DNA from 4 places in the Glutamicibacter ectropisis genome. Region 4 is predicted to be linked to each of the others. Evidence: riboswitches for the same ligand, from Rfam matches in the RefSeq annotation. Region 4 holds a riboswitch; each other region holds the start of a gene.
The links. Region 4 has a riboswitch for S-adenosylmethionine ahead of QMQ05_RS16650 (flavin reductase family protein). Riboswitches for the same ligand answer to the same signal wherever they lie in the genome.

Region 1 (3,889 bases), 980 kb from region 4:
TCCCAAGCGGCGGCCAGATCCCAGTCCAGGATGCCGACTAGTTCTTCATCCACCCAGTGCATATTGTGTCCGGCCAAATCACCATGGACCAGCCCCGGTGGTACCTGAGCCAACTCATCAAGTTGGGCCCACAGACTGGTTGCAGCGCCACGCAGCTGATCGGGCAAGACATCAAAGCACTGTTGCGTGCGATCTTCGGTCCACGGGCCACGGAAAGAAAAGGGCGCAGTCAAATGATCACTGATCGGTTCCAGCGGAATATCGGCCAGATGCCTGACCACCTGGCCCAAGATTTTCGGATCCCCGAAATGTGGTTCATGGGCGCTACCGGGGATGAAGGACATTGCTACGGAAGCCAGCGAATCCACGTGCAAAATCTGCGAGGTCGCCACCGGGATCTGGTAGTCCAGCTGATCGGCCAACAGCTGCTGTAATTTCACCGTACGAGGCATGTCTGCGGTGGCTTGGACGGTGCGGGCCATGCGGATCACCGAATGAGGATTGGCGATCACCACCTTGTGGAACTGTCCACCCTCGTTCACCGAGGCATCTTCCCAAGAAAGGTCGGGGCGTAATTGGTGGGCGATGCGCAATTCTTCGTCGGTGGCGGGACGGCTCACAAATACTCCTTTAGTTCGCTATCTTCAGGCTACCTCAGCTGGCACACAGCATAATCAGCCTATGATCGAGAACGTGAATTCGAAGATCCTAAAAGTTGAGATTGTTCTGGTCTTAGCGCTGTCTTTGGGGCAGAGTGCGATCTATTCGATCCTGAGCTTTGCTGACAAACTCACGCGTGGTCCCTTGCGCGAGCAAACGACCTCGCTGAATAACCAGCTGAGCACCCGCGAATTTTTCGACTTCACCTACCAGCTGCTGGACATCTTTTTTGCCCTGGTGCCGGTAGTGCTGGCCGTCTACCTGATGAAACGCAGTACCGGACGAGGACTGCGCGAGATAGGTTTTGACCTGCGTTCTGGGGGCAAGGACGCACTGCTGGGCGCAGGGCTTTTCTTGGCCATGGGCCTTGGCACCCTCGGGGTGTATGCGGCCGGCCGGGCGCTGGGCGTGACTACGGCGCTGTCCGCAGCCAATCTGGGGGACTATTGGTGGAGCGTGCCGGTGCTGTTGCTTTCGGCCGTACGCCACGCGGTGCTCGAAGAAGTGCTGATGCTTGGCTTCCTGTTCACCTATGCCAAAAAGCTGAACCTTCGGTTGTGGACCACGATCATTTGCTCGGCCCTCATTCGCGGCAGCTACCACCTTTATCAGGGGGTGGGGCCGATGATCGGGAACATGCTCATGGGCGTGGTCTTCGGTTGGGTTTATCACAAGTATGGCCGGGTGATGCCGCTGGTGATCGCGCACTTCTTGCTCGACGCCATCGGTTTTGTCGGGTATGCACTGATCGGCCCGGCCATTGGCATTGGCGGCTAGCGCAACAAAAGATAGATAGCGCAACAAAAGACGCGCATAAAAAAATTGGTAGGTGGGGACGCCATTGTCCCCGCCTACCATGAGCCAGCTGCGAGTCTACTACAAGACAACAGACCCGTTGTCAGTTTCAAAGGTCACCGACATGATGCCCGGGGTGCCATTGGGCGCCTGATAGGCCATGGTCACCGCGCCGAGGTGAACATTTTCTGGCTGACCCAGCCATTCCAGCACACGATCTCGCGAACCGGCGATGGTGATTTCGCTGATCGCCCCGGTTGGTTCCAACGCCTTGGATGGGTGCAGGTCCTTGGCTTCATCGTCCCAAGAAATCAGGTACGGGCACTGTGGGTCGGCGATCAAACCCTTGATGCCGATCTGCTGCCAGGTCAGCTCCCGGCCGTCGGGGAACTTGCGGTTTCCCGGCACAGCCTTGCGGCCCAGGCGGTCTTCGGCGCTGGACAGGTCGTCCACCGAAACGCACCAGCCCATCCAGCCACCGCCCAGCTCCGAACGGGCCCTGACTGCTTGGCCGAAGGGGGCCTTATCGCTGGCGGGGTGATTCAGGACCTCGACCACTTCGAGGTACTGTCCATGCTTGAGTGGGAAGATGACATTGCGCGTCCCGAAGCGGGGATGCACGCCTCCCTTGACGAACTCCAAACCGAGTGACTCGGAGATTCTTTGCGCGGTTGGCAGCAGCCCATCTGGGCCACAGGCATAACTTACGTGATCTAGCCTCATCATGTGCCAATCATGGCAATATGTGACCGCAGTCTCTACTTAGGCGACCCTAATCCGAATTTCCGCCATCGAATTCTCTGCGACAAAATGGCCCACCGTGTGAAATATGACCGATTACGACCATTTTGGGGCGCTCGCATTGCAAAGATCTTCGGTTTTCAGGCACACTGGAGGCAGGTCATGAGTCCCAGTAACAAGCCCCGGCTTACTGGGCGGCAACCCTCCAGCCGCGGTGGGGTGCCCCGGGTGAAGACCTGGCCCTTAGACGCGCAAGGCGGCTAAGGACAAGCGCGGGTAACCCTGGAAGGCTTCTTGATGAGGTACTTCCATCGGTGTCTTCTCAGTGGTCTACCCCCAAAGTCATACAACTATTTTGGAGGAAACCATGAGCAACAACTGGTCATTTGAAACCCGTCAGATCCACTCCGGCCAAACCCCAGATCCCACCACCGGCGCCCGAGCCTTGCCGATTTTCCAGACCACATCCTTCGTCTTCCCGAGCGCCGAAAGCGCCGCAGCCCGTTTTGCGCTGTCCGAACTGGAGCCGATCTACACCCGCATCGGTAACCCCACCACCGATGCGGTCGAAACCCGGATCGCCGATCTGGAAGGTGGCGTGGGTGCACTACTACTCTCCTCGGGGCAGGCCGCCACGACCTTCGCGATCCTGAACCTTGCCGAGGCCGGCGATCACATTGTGGCCAGCCCCAGCTTGTACGGCGGAACTCAGAACCTGCTCAAGCACACCCTGAAGCGCCTGGGCATTGAGGTCACCTTTGTGGCCGACCCGGATAACCTGGATCACTGGCGTGATGCGGTGCGCGAGAACACCAAGGCGTTCTTCGGCGAAACCATTTCCAACCCACGTCAGGACGTGCTGGATATTGAAGCGATCTCCGCGATCGCCCACGAAAATGGTGTGCCACTGCTGGTGGATAACACCCTGGCCACACCCTACCTGATCCGCCCGATCGAGTTTGGTGCGGACATCGTGATCCACTCGGCCACCAAGTTCCTCGGTGGGCACGGCAATGCGATCGCCGGAGTGATCGTGGACTCGGGCAACTTCGACTTCGCCAAGGATCCGCAGCGCTTCGAAAGCTTCAACACCCCGGACGAGTCCTACAACGGCCTAGTCTTCGCCCGTGACTTGGGTGTCAACGGCATCCTCGGCGCCAACCTCGCCTACATCCTCAAGGCTAGGGTGCAGCTTTTGCGCGATCTGGGCTCCGCGGTCGCCCCCTTCAACGCCTTCCTGATCGCCCAAGGACTTGAAACCCTGTCCCTGCGCGTTGAGCGTCACGGCGAAAATGCGCTGGCGGTAGCCAAGTGGCTGGAAGCTCGCGCCGAAGTGCAAAAGGTCGCCTATGCAGGCCTGGAATCCTCACCGTGGTTTGAGCGTGCCAAGAAGTACTCGCAGCACGGTGCCGGATCGGTCATCGCCTTTGAACTTGATGGTGGCTCCGCGGCAGGTCAGGCGTTTGTTGACGCCCTGGAGTTGCACTCCAATGTCGCCAATATCGGCGATGTCCGCTCGCTGGTCATCCACCCGGCCTCCACCACCCACGCCCAGCTCTCCGAGGCCGAGCAGATCGCCGCTGGCGTGAGCCCGTCCCTGGTGCGCCTGAGCGTCGGACTGGAAAACATCAAGGACATCTTGGCCGACCTGGAACTAGGCTTCAACGCTGTTGCGGCCCTTGGCCAGGGCGAG
Region 2 (3,889 bases), 410 kb from region 4:
GTAGTACCTCGTGGTGTCCGGCCGACCTTAGGTTAGCCGGACACCACACCGTTTCATTTACAAGGAAATCATGCTCTCGAACCGTCGAGCCACTAGCTCCCCAAATACGCGACGCATCATGGGCGTCATAGGTGCCGCACTCATTGTCACAACCTTTGTGGCAGTACCAGATGCGCGCGCGGATGATATTTCGTGGGGCATTAACCCCGGCGGGGAAGAGCAACGTTCTAGCTTCTCCTACGAGCTTGAACCCGGCGATAGCGTTGACGATAGTTTTCAGATAACGAACTACGGCGTAAAGCCACTGGAACTTTCGGTCTATGGTGCCGACGGCCAGACATCGGCTAACGGCGCACTCGAACTCTTGCCAGCATCAGAACCATCACAAGAGGTCGGGGCATGGATTAGTGTGAGCGAATCTAAGCTCACCCTAGATCCCGGTGAAGAAGCAGATGTGGCTTTTACGCTGAGCATTCCCGAGGACACCGCACCGGGTGACTACGTTGGCGGCATGATTTCCTCATATATCGACTCCAGTGCGGGTACTGCTGTGGCAGTTGACCAACGACTGGCAACCCAGCTGGCGCTACATGTTGGTGGCGAGGGTAGCCTGGTCTTGGGAATGGACAATATTGATGTGAGTGCACCGATTGCGTGGAATCCGTTTGCGCCGGTTTCGGCAGATTTCGCAGCGCAGGTCAATAACGAGGGGACCTTGCGGGCCCGTGGAAACTACACGGTGAAGATCTCTGGAGTGTTTGGTTTGGGAAGCACCACGCAAACTGTTGCACTTGAAGAAATGCTTCCCGGTGCCAGCGTGGATCTGACTTCACAAGTCTCAGGGCTGTGGCCATTGATCTGGCAACAGTATGAAGTGAGTATGGTTCCTGAAGGAATCGATTCAGTCGCCGGGGAGCCGGTCCTTGCCAGTGGAACGTTATGGACTTTCCCCGCCGGATGGGTGGGAATTCTTCTGCTGATCATCATCGCGATTGTGATTGTCGCGGTGGTTCGCAGCCGCCGGTACGAGTACGTCTACGAGGATGAAGACGAGGTGGAAGCACCCTTGGCGTCGGTCAGCAGCGAGTAGTCATCTGCTTCCAAGCCCCAGCGTTATCGCTGGGGCTTGGTGCATTTAAAGGCAATAAACCATGCGTGCATGGCAAGCCAAATATGTGTGTTTTTCTTGCTTCTTATGACGGCTTAAGGCTCTTTATGACCGTGAATATTACGAGCTTTCGGGCGGTGAGCATTTGAAGTTCGTGACATGACGGATTTACTACGTAACGCTTGCAGCTGATCAGTCACAAGTTACAGACTTGAGGAGTCCTAGCGATCATGCAGGACACCCAACCATCCAGAGCGACCGAGAGATCTGGCTCGAAGACGTCGCAGCAACCACCTCTGTGAGGCCGGTGCTAAGGCCAGAGCCGATGGAGCATTCACAGTGATTCTCTGATGTCGCGCGCGGTGTTTTTCGCACGCGTCCCAGTGAGTTGACCGCGCTTCTAGGTGCCATCGCCAAGGAGAGAACATGTACTCGTACTTCCAAGGAGGAAACGTCTCGTGATTGAGATTGAAAACCTCCATAAACATTACGACTCTGCCCAAGGGCGCGTCGAGGTGCTCAAAGGCATCAACCTGAGCGTTGAGTCTGGTTCGATCACTGCAGTGGTTGGGCCCTCAGGCGCCGGTAAATCTACTTTGTCCCACTGCATCTCTCTGCTAGAAAAACCAAGCAGCGGGCAGATTCTCATCGATGGCAAGAACCTGACGAATCTATCGGGCAAAAAGCTTCGCGCTGAGCGTCGCGCTATTGGAACGATCTTCCAAAATTCGGCCCTGCTTCGCAGGATGACAGTGGCCGAGAACATTGCCTTGCCTCTGCGGAACCTAGGCGTGGTACACGAGGAGATGACTAGCCGAGTAGCTGAACTCCTTGAACGTGTAGGACTACTGGACCGGGCAAATTCCTATCCTGGTCAACTATCCGGTGGCCAGCGGCAACGTGTAGGTATTGCACGCGCCTTGGCCTTGCGGCCGCGGCTGTTGCTCTCCGATGAATCAACCTCGGGCCTGGATCCGGAATCAACGCAGCAGGTTCTCACTCTCCTTGAATCACTGCGAACAGATCTCGGGCTTGCCATCATCCTGATCACCCACGAGATGGATGTTGTCCGCCATGTTGCCGATAACGTTGCACAACTCGACGGTGGTCGTATCGCAGAATACGGCAAGCTCCACGAGCTGGTGGCTAATCCGAACTCCGAAGCCGGTTCCAAACTCTTGCCATTGCGTGCAGAGGCACTCCCGGCTGGGTTCTCTTATTCCATGACCGTCGCCTATCTCAACGATCGTGTTGATCCAGCATGGATCTCAAGATTGGGCATTGAACATGGAATTCGCGTGGCATTGCTTGGAGGCTCAGTTGAAGCACACCACGACGGAACGCTAGGACGAGTCAGCATCGGCGTGGACGGGGCACTGCCTGAACAGGTCACACAGATCCTGGCATCGTGGGGCCTGCAAGCCACCGTTGAAGAACATGTTCGTGAAGAGGTTGGCGTATGAGACTCCCATTTGAAAGCGCAGCGGTTGGAACAGACACCCCGTGGAATGAACTGCTCGCCCTGTTACTGCCTGCGTATGGGCAGACCTGGGCCATGGTCGGAATCGTGATGGCCCTAGTGATCAGCATTGGTGGCTTGATGGGGATCGCGCTGTACAACACCGACCGGCATGGCTTGTTCCCACGACCAAAGGTGCATGGCGTACTCAGCTGGATTGCAAACATGGGACGCTCACTGCCGTTTCTGGTGTTGATGGCCGCGATCATTCCTTTCACCAAATGGATCACGGGAACCACCATTGGTATCGCTGCAGCGGCGGTACCCATGACCATCGCCGGCATTCCCTTCTTCGCACGTTTGGTTCAGAACGCGCTTAATGACTTGCCGAAGGAAAACCTCGCCGTTGGTCTAGTCACCGGAGGTTCGGCAACACAGATCATTGGCGCCACCCAGATCAGGGAAGCCCTGCCGGCGCTGGCCTCAGCGATCACGCTGAACACCATTTCTATGATCGAGTATTCGGCTATTGCAGGCACGATTGGCGCTGGCGGTATCGGCTATCTCGCGGTGACCTACGGGTACCAGAGATTCGATATGAACGTCATGTTGGCCACCATCGTCGCACTGATCCTGACAGTTCAAATTGTCCAATTCCTCGGTGACCGCATTGCCCATGCGTTGGCCCGCCCATAATCGCATCAACATTAACGAGCTTAAAAATGACTTCACCACTTTCAGGCCATGACCATGGCTTTACCTTGCGTAAGAGCAGGAATGTACTTCCTTGGAGTATCGCAGCGATCGCTTCTGTTCTGGCTATAGTCCTAGCCGTGATGCTCGGACAGCAACGAACCTTGCCGGCGGTTGCGGCAGCAGACGGAACCCAAACGAAGTTCGTCGTTCACTTTGAACCGGCGATGGCTGGCGAAGAAAAAATTCTGGACTACGTCGCACAGAGTATCGCCCCAGACTACGGTGTAGAGATTGAGAAAACCGGTCTGCAAGACCCAATCCAAGCCAATCAAGCAGTGGCCAGCGGTCAGTTTGATGCGACGATCTTTGAACACCAGTGGTACATGGAGCAGTCGGCAGAAGCCGCCGGGGTGAAACTAACGCCCACCGTTGAGCTCTACCAATGGGGCTTTGGCATGTACTCGACCAAGTATGACTCCGTAGAAGCGCTGCCCAAGGGCTCAACACTGTTGTTGCCAAACGACGTTGCTAACCAAGGACAGGCTCTGTGGCTGCTACAGCGCGAAGGCTTCCTGAAACTCAATCCAGATATTGAACCTCGCACAGCAAAAATGTCTGATGTCGTT
Region 3 (3,889 bases), 380 kb from region 4:
CCTTCGGTGCTGCAGGAATGGCGCAGGCTGCACCGTCATAGGTAGGTGCTGCAAATTCTTCAGCGGACCCATCGGTGGCTTCCTGTGATGCAGTCAATGCTTGGTCAAGGTCCCAGATGATGTCCTCGACATCTTCTAGACCCACTGAGAGGCGAATTAGGTCTTCGGGAACGCCGGCTGCCACCAACTGCTCTGCACTTAGCTGTTGATGGGTGGTGGATGCGGGGTGCAGCACCAGGGTGCGAGCATCACCGATATTGGCCAAGTGGCTGGCCAGCTGCAGAGCTTCAATGAACTTGGAACCAGCCTCACGGCCACCCTTCACGCCAAAGCTGAAGACCGAGCCGACGCCCATGGGCAACAATTCTTTTGCGTGGGCATATTGCGGGTGGGATTCCAGACCAGCGAAGTTCACATAGGTCACGCGTGGATCTGCTTCAAGCCAGGCAGCAACCTGCTTCGCGTTGGAAAGGTGGTTATCCATACGCTGCGGCAAGGTTTCCAAGCCCTGCAAGAGCTGGAATGCCGACTGAGCTGGCAGCGCAGGACCAAAGTCGCGCAGCTGCTCGCTACGAAGCTTGGTCAAGAAACCGTACTCGCCAAAGTTGGCCCACCAGGAAACGTTGCCGTAGCTGGCCACCGGTTCGGTCATGGTGGGGAACTTGCCGTTGCCCCAGTTGAACTTGCCCGACTCAACAACGACGCCACCGAGCGTGGTGCCATGGCCACCAATGAACTTGGTTGCTGAGTGAATGACAATATCCGCACCGTGCTCAATAGGGCGCAGAATGTATGGGGGAGTGAGAGTGGAATCAACCACTAGCGGGATCAGGTGACGGTGTGCCACCTCGGCCAGCCCCTTAATATCGGCAATGTCGCCCGACGGGTTCGCCACTACTTCGGTGTACACCGCCTTGGTGTTCTCCTGGATGGCGGCTTCAAAATCGGCCGGATCATTGGAATCAATGAAAGTGGTGTCGACGCCAAAACGACGCAACGAAACATCAAGCTGGGTGATGGTTCCGCCATAAAGCTTTGAGGACGCGACAATGTGATCCCCGGCTTGTGCCAGGGCAGCGAAGGTAACGAATTCGGCGGCCATGCCCGAACCAGTAGCTACGGCACCGATGCCTCCTTCCAAGGAAGCAATTCGTTCTTCAAAAGCAGCGACGGTCGGGTTGCCGATACGCGAATAGATATTTCCGTACTTCTGCAAAGCAAAAAGGTTGGCTGCATCGTCGGCATCTTTAAAGACGAATGAAGTGCTCTGATAGATAGGGACTGCACGGGCGCCGTGCTCGGCATCGGGGGTACCACCGGCGTGCAATGCACGGGTGCGGAATCCAAACTGATGATCTGCCATGTGGGCTTACGACTCCTTGTCGATTGGGTTTTCGCTCTTCACCGCTAGGCGGTAGTGCGATCGAGGCAGGAATCCCGGAATCAATGTCGCAACTCGTTGTGGTTAAACAAGGTATGCGGCTGCATCGTTTCTGGCGGTAGCACCGTAACCACCGGATGTGGCAGGTTGCTGCGGCGTCATCGAACCAGATCTCTCAGCCGCTCGGGATGGTGTAACAATCTTCGCAACATGACCGTTCGTGACCTAACTATGAGTCTTAACGTTGCGTATTGGACGTAATATCGGAGATTCTTCGATTCGTTGGCGCGCCGGTAGGCTTGGATCATGGATACTGCGCTGGTGTTGATCAGACACGGACTGACCGATTGGAATCTGGTAGGCCGTCTTCAGGGGCGCACTGATATCCCCTTGAATGAGACCGGACGTGAACAGGCCCGCAGAGTTGGACGCGAACTAGCTGGTCAAGGTTTTTCCCTCGTTCTGGCATCACCGCTAGGGCGGGCTCAGGAAACCGCAGCGTTGATTGCTGAAGAACTGAACATTGATACAGGACGGCCAGTCCCGGAATTAATTGAGCGCGGTTTTGGACCTCTGGAAGGCCGAATCATGGCCGAGGTCAGTGACGAAGAGTCAGCAGCGTTGCGGGATCAACTGGAGCCCATTGCACATATTCTGAACAGAGCTATTCCTGCACTACTGAATCTGTGTGAAGAGCACGCAGGTAAAAAGGTAGCCGTAGTTAGTCATGGCGCGACCATGCGTGTCATCCGTGATGCGCTCGCAGGGACCAAGCTCCCACGTGGCGTGGAAAACGGTGAGATTATTCAGATAGATATCCAACGCCTCAAAGAGTTGGCTGAAGAGTTGGATTTGGTGAGCTGCTAGAGGCTCAAAATTTTTTGTCCCTCGACCTCACACTTTTGCTGCGCGATACGTTTACATGGTGAAAGCCCGTTACGGTGCCAATCTTCAGGAGAGCCATGCAAATACCGTTTGAGCGGATAGTCCAGGATTATGGGCTGAACGTACTGCGGGTTTGCCGTGCCCTACTTGATGAACACCGTGCACAAGATGCTTGGTCTGAAACCTTCCTTTCCGCGCTCAAGGCTTATCCGCAACTTGCTGAGGATGCCAACGTATCAGCCTGGCTTGTACGCATTGCACGGAACAAGGCCATCGATGAGCTGCGTAAGAATAAGCCAGAAATTCTTGATGATCATCAGCAGTGGGAACATGCTGATGAGCAAGTGAACCTTGAGATGGAAGCCGACAATCTCCAACTATGGCAGGAAGTGTCAAAACTTCCGCAGAAGCAACGAATGGTAGTTGGCTATAGATATCTCGGCGGTCTGAGCTACGCGCAGATAGCCCAGCTAGTTTCTGGGAGCGAGGCCGCCGCACGGCGTGCTGGTAGTGACGGGATCAAAAACCTTCGCCGAATACTCGGCGATGACTCACTGTGGCGGGAGCAGTCATGACGCAGGCAAAATTCAACTCCTCGGCAACCGGAGAAGAAGCTGAGCTTTTGGCGCAGCTTGGAAAAGAACTTCGGGCTAAAGCGAAAGCATCGGACCTACTGGATGTTTCCTACCGTGTGATTGATAGCCCTATCGGCTCGCTCCTGCTGGCTAGCACTCCAGCTGGTCTGGTGCGTGTGGCCTTTGAGAGCGAAGATCATGACAAAATCCTTGAGCTACTGAGTCAGAAACTCAGCCCGCGAATCCTTAAAGACTCGTCGCGACTGGACGCCGTGGCTCGGCAGCTTGATGAGTATTTTGCTGGATCCCGCCGCAATTTTGATGTGCCGCTGGATTTGAAACTTTCCACTGCTTTCCGGCGTCAAGTGCAATTAGAACTGGGCGAAATTGGCTACGGGCAAACGTGGAGTTACTCGCAAATGGCGGAGCGTATCGGCAACCCGAAGGCGGTGCGTGCTGTGGGTTCAGCGTGCGCGACCAATCCGATTCCCATTGTCCTGCCATGCCACCGGGTACTACGAACTGATGGTTCACTCGGTGGTTATTTAGGTGGGCTGGAAACGAAAACTCAATTGCTGAAGTTGGAGAATCCAGACTTCGGTGGCGCAATGAGGACCCTTTTCTAGTTTTATTGATCAGTTGTTTTCGCGGATGCGCATCAAGGAGAGCTCAAGCTGCTCTTTGGCCTGTTCACCCAAACCCAGTATTGGGATCATCGCCTCGGCCTGAAGCAATAGGTGCTGCCAGCCATCTGAATATTCCAGGCCTTGCTCCATGGCGGACGTGATTGTTCCCGTGGTGTGCTCGCTATACACAAAGTCATAGACAAAGGTTCCAGACGAAAGCTCTTGTGTACCCCAAGGCGCCACGTCTTCACGATACTTTCCTATAGGTGTGGCGTTAATGATCAAGGTGGCTTGCATGGCGGCTTCGGCAACGTAAGAGAAGTCCACTGTCCTTCCTGAAATCCCCATGGAACGTGCCAAGGATAAAAGCTCTTCGGCGGCCATGTGATTTCGGTCAGTGATAGTGATGGTGCCGATGTTTC
Region 4 (3,889 bases):
TGCAACTTTGTAGACCTCGGCCTGCGCTTCATTAACGATGGCATCAACTTCACCGTCGGGTGAGTAGCCCATTTGGACAATGCGCGTTCCGGCATCAACGAGGCGACGCAGCACGGCGCGTTCGCGCACGATTTCTGCATAGTAGCCAGCGTTAGCTGCGGTAGGTACCTGCTGAATAAGGTTGTGAAGGTACGCGGCACCGCCTACGCGGGAAATTTCGCCACGCTTGGTCAGTAGGTCAGCCACGGTCACGGCATCGGCAGGTTCGCCTCGACCGTACAAGTCGATGATGGCTTCGTAAATGGATTCGTGGGCCGGACGGTAGAAGTCGGTTCCTCGCAACGCCTCCACAACGTCGGCGATGGCGTCCTTGGATAGCATCATGCCGCCGAGCACAGACATTTCAGCTTCGACATCCTGCGGCGGTTTGCGCCCTGCGTCGGATTCTCGTCCCTCGTAAACCGGCTCAGCACTCATTGCAGACACTTCCATCCCCTCTTGACCGCACTGGGAAAGATCTTCCATGCCAGGCGGCCACGTTTCATCTTGTCAGTTGATACCGACAGTTTGATGGAAAACGTCTGTGGATATTTCTGTCCCAAGGCCAACAGTAGGGCTGATATTTAGCCACGTAAACCTCATTATCCACAGCTTCTGTGCATAACGCACTCTCACTTGTGGATTAGCCTGTTTACTATCTGGGGAGAACTCTGTGGATTACCGCCATATTTTAATCATTACTAGCTACTGACTAGGCATTATACGTTGTCACAGTTGTGGACAGAAAGTTATTTTATTGAAGATAACGCTATGTCCCCAGAAGTTATCAACAAGCAAAAATGCCCGAAATTCAGGGTTTTTCGCCTTTTATACACGGTTCCACACAATCTACCCACAAGTGTGTGGATAAACATGTGGATACACCCATGATCACAAAAGACTTAGTCACCAGCTTTAAATTGAACTGGATCAACCCCAGATGAACAGTAGTCCACATTTTTGCGTCGGTTCCCTCGTTCGCACCGTGGATAACCCTTTGCCGGGTTCAACGTGCTCAATAATCAACAAGGCTCGGTGGGGATCACTGTTGTGATCCGCACCGAGCCTCGCGCAAGCTACTTACCGGAGGGGTTAGACGAGCTCAGGAACTGGGATGGAATGAAATCGAGAATCATGGAAGATCTGTGGGGAGTGCTGCGATACGTGATGCCCATGCACCTCCAAAAGCACAACCCAGTGATCTCCTGCTTCAACTTCGTTGTAAATTGAGGTCTCCAGCCACAAGGTGGACTCTTCGACAAATAGTGCGCCCTCTTCAGAGGTCACGGTATTGATACCACGGAAACGGTCACCGTTCTTCGAAGCAATCTGCGCGCACACGCCATCATTCTGATCACTGAGCACCGAAACCCCAATATGGCTAGCGGCACGCAGTTTCGGCCACGTATTAGACGACTTCTGGACTGCAAACATTACCAATGCAGGTTCCAGTGAAACTCCGACAGTGAATGACGATGCAACGATTCCGGTCTTAACACCGTCAATCTTTGCACACAGAGCAGCAACACCTGAGGGGTGCTGAGCGAAAACCTTACGCAACGATAACGGGTCAAGTTCACGATTTAATGACATGGCTCGATTCCTTCGGGTCTTGCCCACTGCGCCAGACCCAGTGGACGTTGTGATTCGGGATGAACCGAACTAGTTCCCACTGAGGTTTCACGCCGTGCGCGGTACTTGTTCCGACACCATTTAGTGCAGAACCGAATCCTCACCTGGAGCACCCCACTACCGTTGAGAGGGTTGCCGATCAGCAAGCCAGGGCTCTTAGCTGATGCTCTTGATTCTGTTTAAAACGATATGGCTCATGACGAAGCACCGTCAAACAAATGACTTCGCAAATCGCAATATTCAACAAAATATTCGACATCGATACCCCTTTGACTATCCCGCACAGTCTTTTATTCGCGAAATCACCCGCATCTAAGGCTTTTCGTAGTCATCGACCATGTGATGTAAGTCGTAACGCATTAACTTATGACAGACCACCGACCTCACCAATCCGCGAACCGTCACCGCTATTTCTCATCCACTCGCCGATATGAAACTACGTTTCTAACTTTGACGCTGAGGTTCATGTAAGGATAAGGATTACAGTGTTCCGGGTCACACCAATACTGTCTGCCACCGTTGCCAGAGAAGATGAATGAAGGATGCCTCCATGGTCAATATTCATGCCAACCATTCCGAACTAACTCCGTTGCGCTTCCTTGAACGCTCCGCCGAGGTTTATCCAAAGAAGACTGCCATTGTGCATGGCACGCGTAGTTATAACTATCGAGAATTCGAAGGCTTGGTCCATCGTTTCGCTCAGGTCCTGGCCGAACGCATCAACCCCGGTGACCGGGTGGCGGTGCTGGCACCGAACACCCCGGAAATGCTGATGGCACACTATGCGGTACCGCTAGCTGGCGGAGTGCTCATCGCACTCAACACCCGGTTATCCGCCCATGAACTGCAGTACATCATGGATCATTCCGAAGCGAAGCTATTGTTTGCGGACACGGAACTACTAGAAAACACTAAAAACCTGCGGCGGGAAAATCCGACCCTGCAGGCACTCATTGAAATCACCGATGACCAGTACACCGGCGCGCGCCCTCACGTAGACGTTGATGGCACGCTCCAAGAACTCCTAGCCACGGCCAGCGATGAACAACTTCCTTACGCAATCGCCGATGAGCGGGCACCAATAACTTTGAACTACACCTCGGGCACTACGGGCAAACCCAAGGGCGTACTCTACTCACACCGTGGCAGCTACTTGAACTCATTGGGCGAAGCACACCATCAAGGCTTCACCTCAGCAACTCGATACCTGTGGACCCTGCCCATGTTTCACTGCAACGGTTGGTGTACCCCGTGGGCCGTCACCGCCGCCGGAGGAACCCACTTGTGCCTGCGCGGGGTTCGTGAAGAACCAGTCTGGGACGCTATCGAAAACTTAGGAACAACGCATCTGTGCGGAGCACCAACAGTTTGCTCCATTATTGCCGACTCCCCTCTGGCCCATCAGCTTGATGCTCCCCTACGCATTACTACCGCCGGAGCACCGCCTTCGCCGGCTATCATCTCAAAGCTGCAAAAACTCGGCATTGAGGTGGTCCACGTTTACGGTTTGACCGAAGTGTACGGACCTTACACGGTCTGCGAATTCCAAGAGGAATGGGAGCAACTAGAGCCGACTGAACGCGCGGCAAAGCTTTCTCGACAAGGCGTCGGTATGATCACCGCTGAATCTGCACGCATCGTGGATGAGAACATGAACGATGTACCAGCCGACGGGCAGAGTATGGGTGAAATAGTCTTGCGTGGCAATAACGTCATGATTGGTTATTACCGTGACGAAATAGCCACCCAGCAAGCCTTCGCCGGGGGCTGGTTCCACACCGGGGATCTTGGAGTGATGCACCCCGATGGTTATATCCAGGTCCGCGACCGGGCCAAGGACATCATCATCTCTGGTGGCGAGAACATCTCAACCATCGAAGTAGAACAAGCCTTAGCCTCCCACCCAGAAGTCCTCGATTTAGCAGTCATTGGCCTGGCCGATGAAAAGTGGGGCGAACGACCGGTCGCCTATGTCATCCGCAGTAAAGGTTCCAATCTCCAGGCCGAAGAGCTGATCAGTTTTGCTCGAGAAAAACTGGCCGGCTACAAGGTTCCACGCACCATCATCTTCCCGCAAGATTTGCCGAGGACTTCAACAGGTAAGGTGCAAAAGAATGTATTACGAGCCCAAGCGCTAGAACAACTGCACGGCGCCTAACACTTTTGGAGTACCAATGAGTTCCCCGGAACAACGAATTCCCGACAACGACAGCCAATT

Region 1: it holds a riboswitch for S-adenosylmethionine, as region 4 does, so the genes downstream of both, QMQ05_RS04245 (bifunctional o-acetylhomoserine/o-acetylserine sulfhydrylase) here and QMQ05_RS16650 (flavin reductase family protein) in region 4, are expected to answer to the same signal.
Region 2: it holds a riboswitch for S-adenosylmethionine, as region 4 does, so the genes downstream of both, QMQ05_RS01630 (methionine ABC transporter ATP-binding protein) here and QMQ05_RS16650 (flavin reductase family protein) in region 4, are expected to answer to the same signal.
Region 3: it holds a riboswitch for S-adenosylmethionine, as region 4 does, so the genes downstream of both, QMQ05_RS01505 (O-acetylhomoserine aminocarboxypropyltransferase/cysteine synthase family protein) here and QMQ05_RS16650 (flavin reductase family protein) in region 4, are expected to answer to the same signal.

What each region holds. Positions count from the first base shown of each region.
Region 1 is NZ_CP125942.1:913,829-917,717, forward strand. It holds gene QMQ05_RS04230 (phosphotransferase family protein) at 1-620, opposite strand, end outside; gene QMQ05_RS04235 (CPBP family intramembrane glutamic endopeptidase) at 682-1,437, shown strand; gene QMQ05_RS04240 (VOC family protein) at 1,537-2,181, opposite strand; SAM riboswitch class IV at 2,355-2,475, shown strand; gene QMQ05_RS04245 (bifunctional o-acetylhomoserine/o-acetylserine sulfhydrylase) at 2,564-3,889, shown strand, end outside.
Region 2 is NZ_CP125942.1:346,858-350,746, forward strand. It holds gene QMQ05_RS01625 (WxL protein peptidoglycan domain-containing protein) at 71-1,090, shown strand; SAM riboswitch class I at 1,351-1,440, shown strand; gene QMQ05_RS01630 (methionine ABC transporter ATP-binding protein) at 1,567-2,571, shown strand; gene QMQ05_RS01635 (methionine ABC transporter permease) at 2,568-3,263, shown strand; gene QMQ05_RS01640 (MetQ/NlpA family ABC transporter substrate-binding protein) at 3,290-3,889, shown strand, end outside.
Region 3 is NZ_CP125942.1:314,707-318,595, forward strand. It holds gene QMQ05_RS01505 (O-acetylhomoserine aminocarboxypropyltransferase/cysteine synthase family protein) at 1-1,363, opposite strand, end outside; SAM riboswitch class I at 1,482-1,576, opposite strand; gene QMQ05_RS01510 (histidine phosphatase family protein) at 1,688-2,248, shown strand; gene QMQ05_RS01515 (RNA polymerase sigma factor) at 2,344-2,841, shown strand; gene QMQ05_RS01520 (methylated-DNA--[protein]-cysteine S-methyltransferase) at 2,838-3,467, shown strand; gene QMQ05_RS01525 (shikimate dehydrogenase family protein) at 3,477-3,889, opposite strand, start outside.
Region 4 is NZ_CP125942.1:3,539,841-3,543,729, forward strand. It holds gene dnaB (replicative DNA helicase) at 1-477, opposite strand, end outside; gene QMQ05_RS16650 (flavin reductase family protein) at 1,132-1,632, opposite strand; SAM riboswitch class IV at 1,729-1,846, opposite strand; gene QMQ05_RS16655 (long-chain-fatty-acid--CoA ligase) at 2,222-3,829, shown strand; gene QMQ05_RS16660 (PaaI family thioesterase) at 3,846-3,889, shown strand, end outside.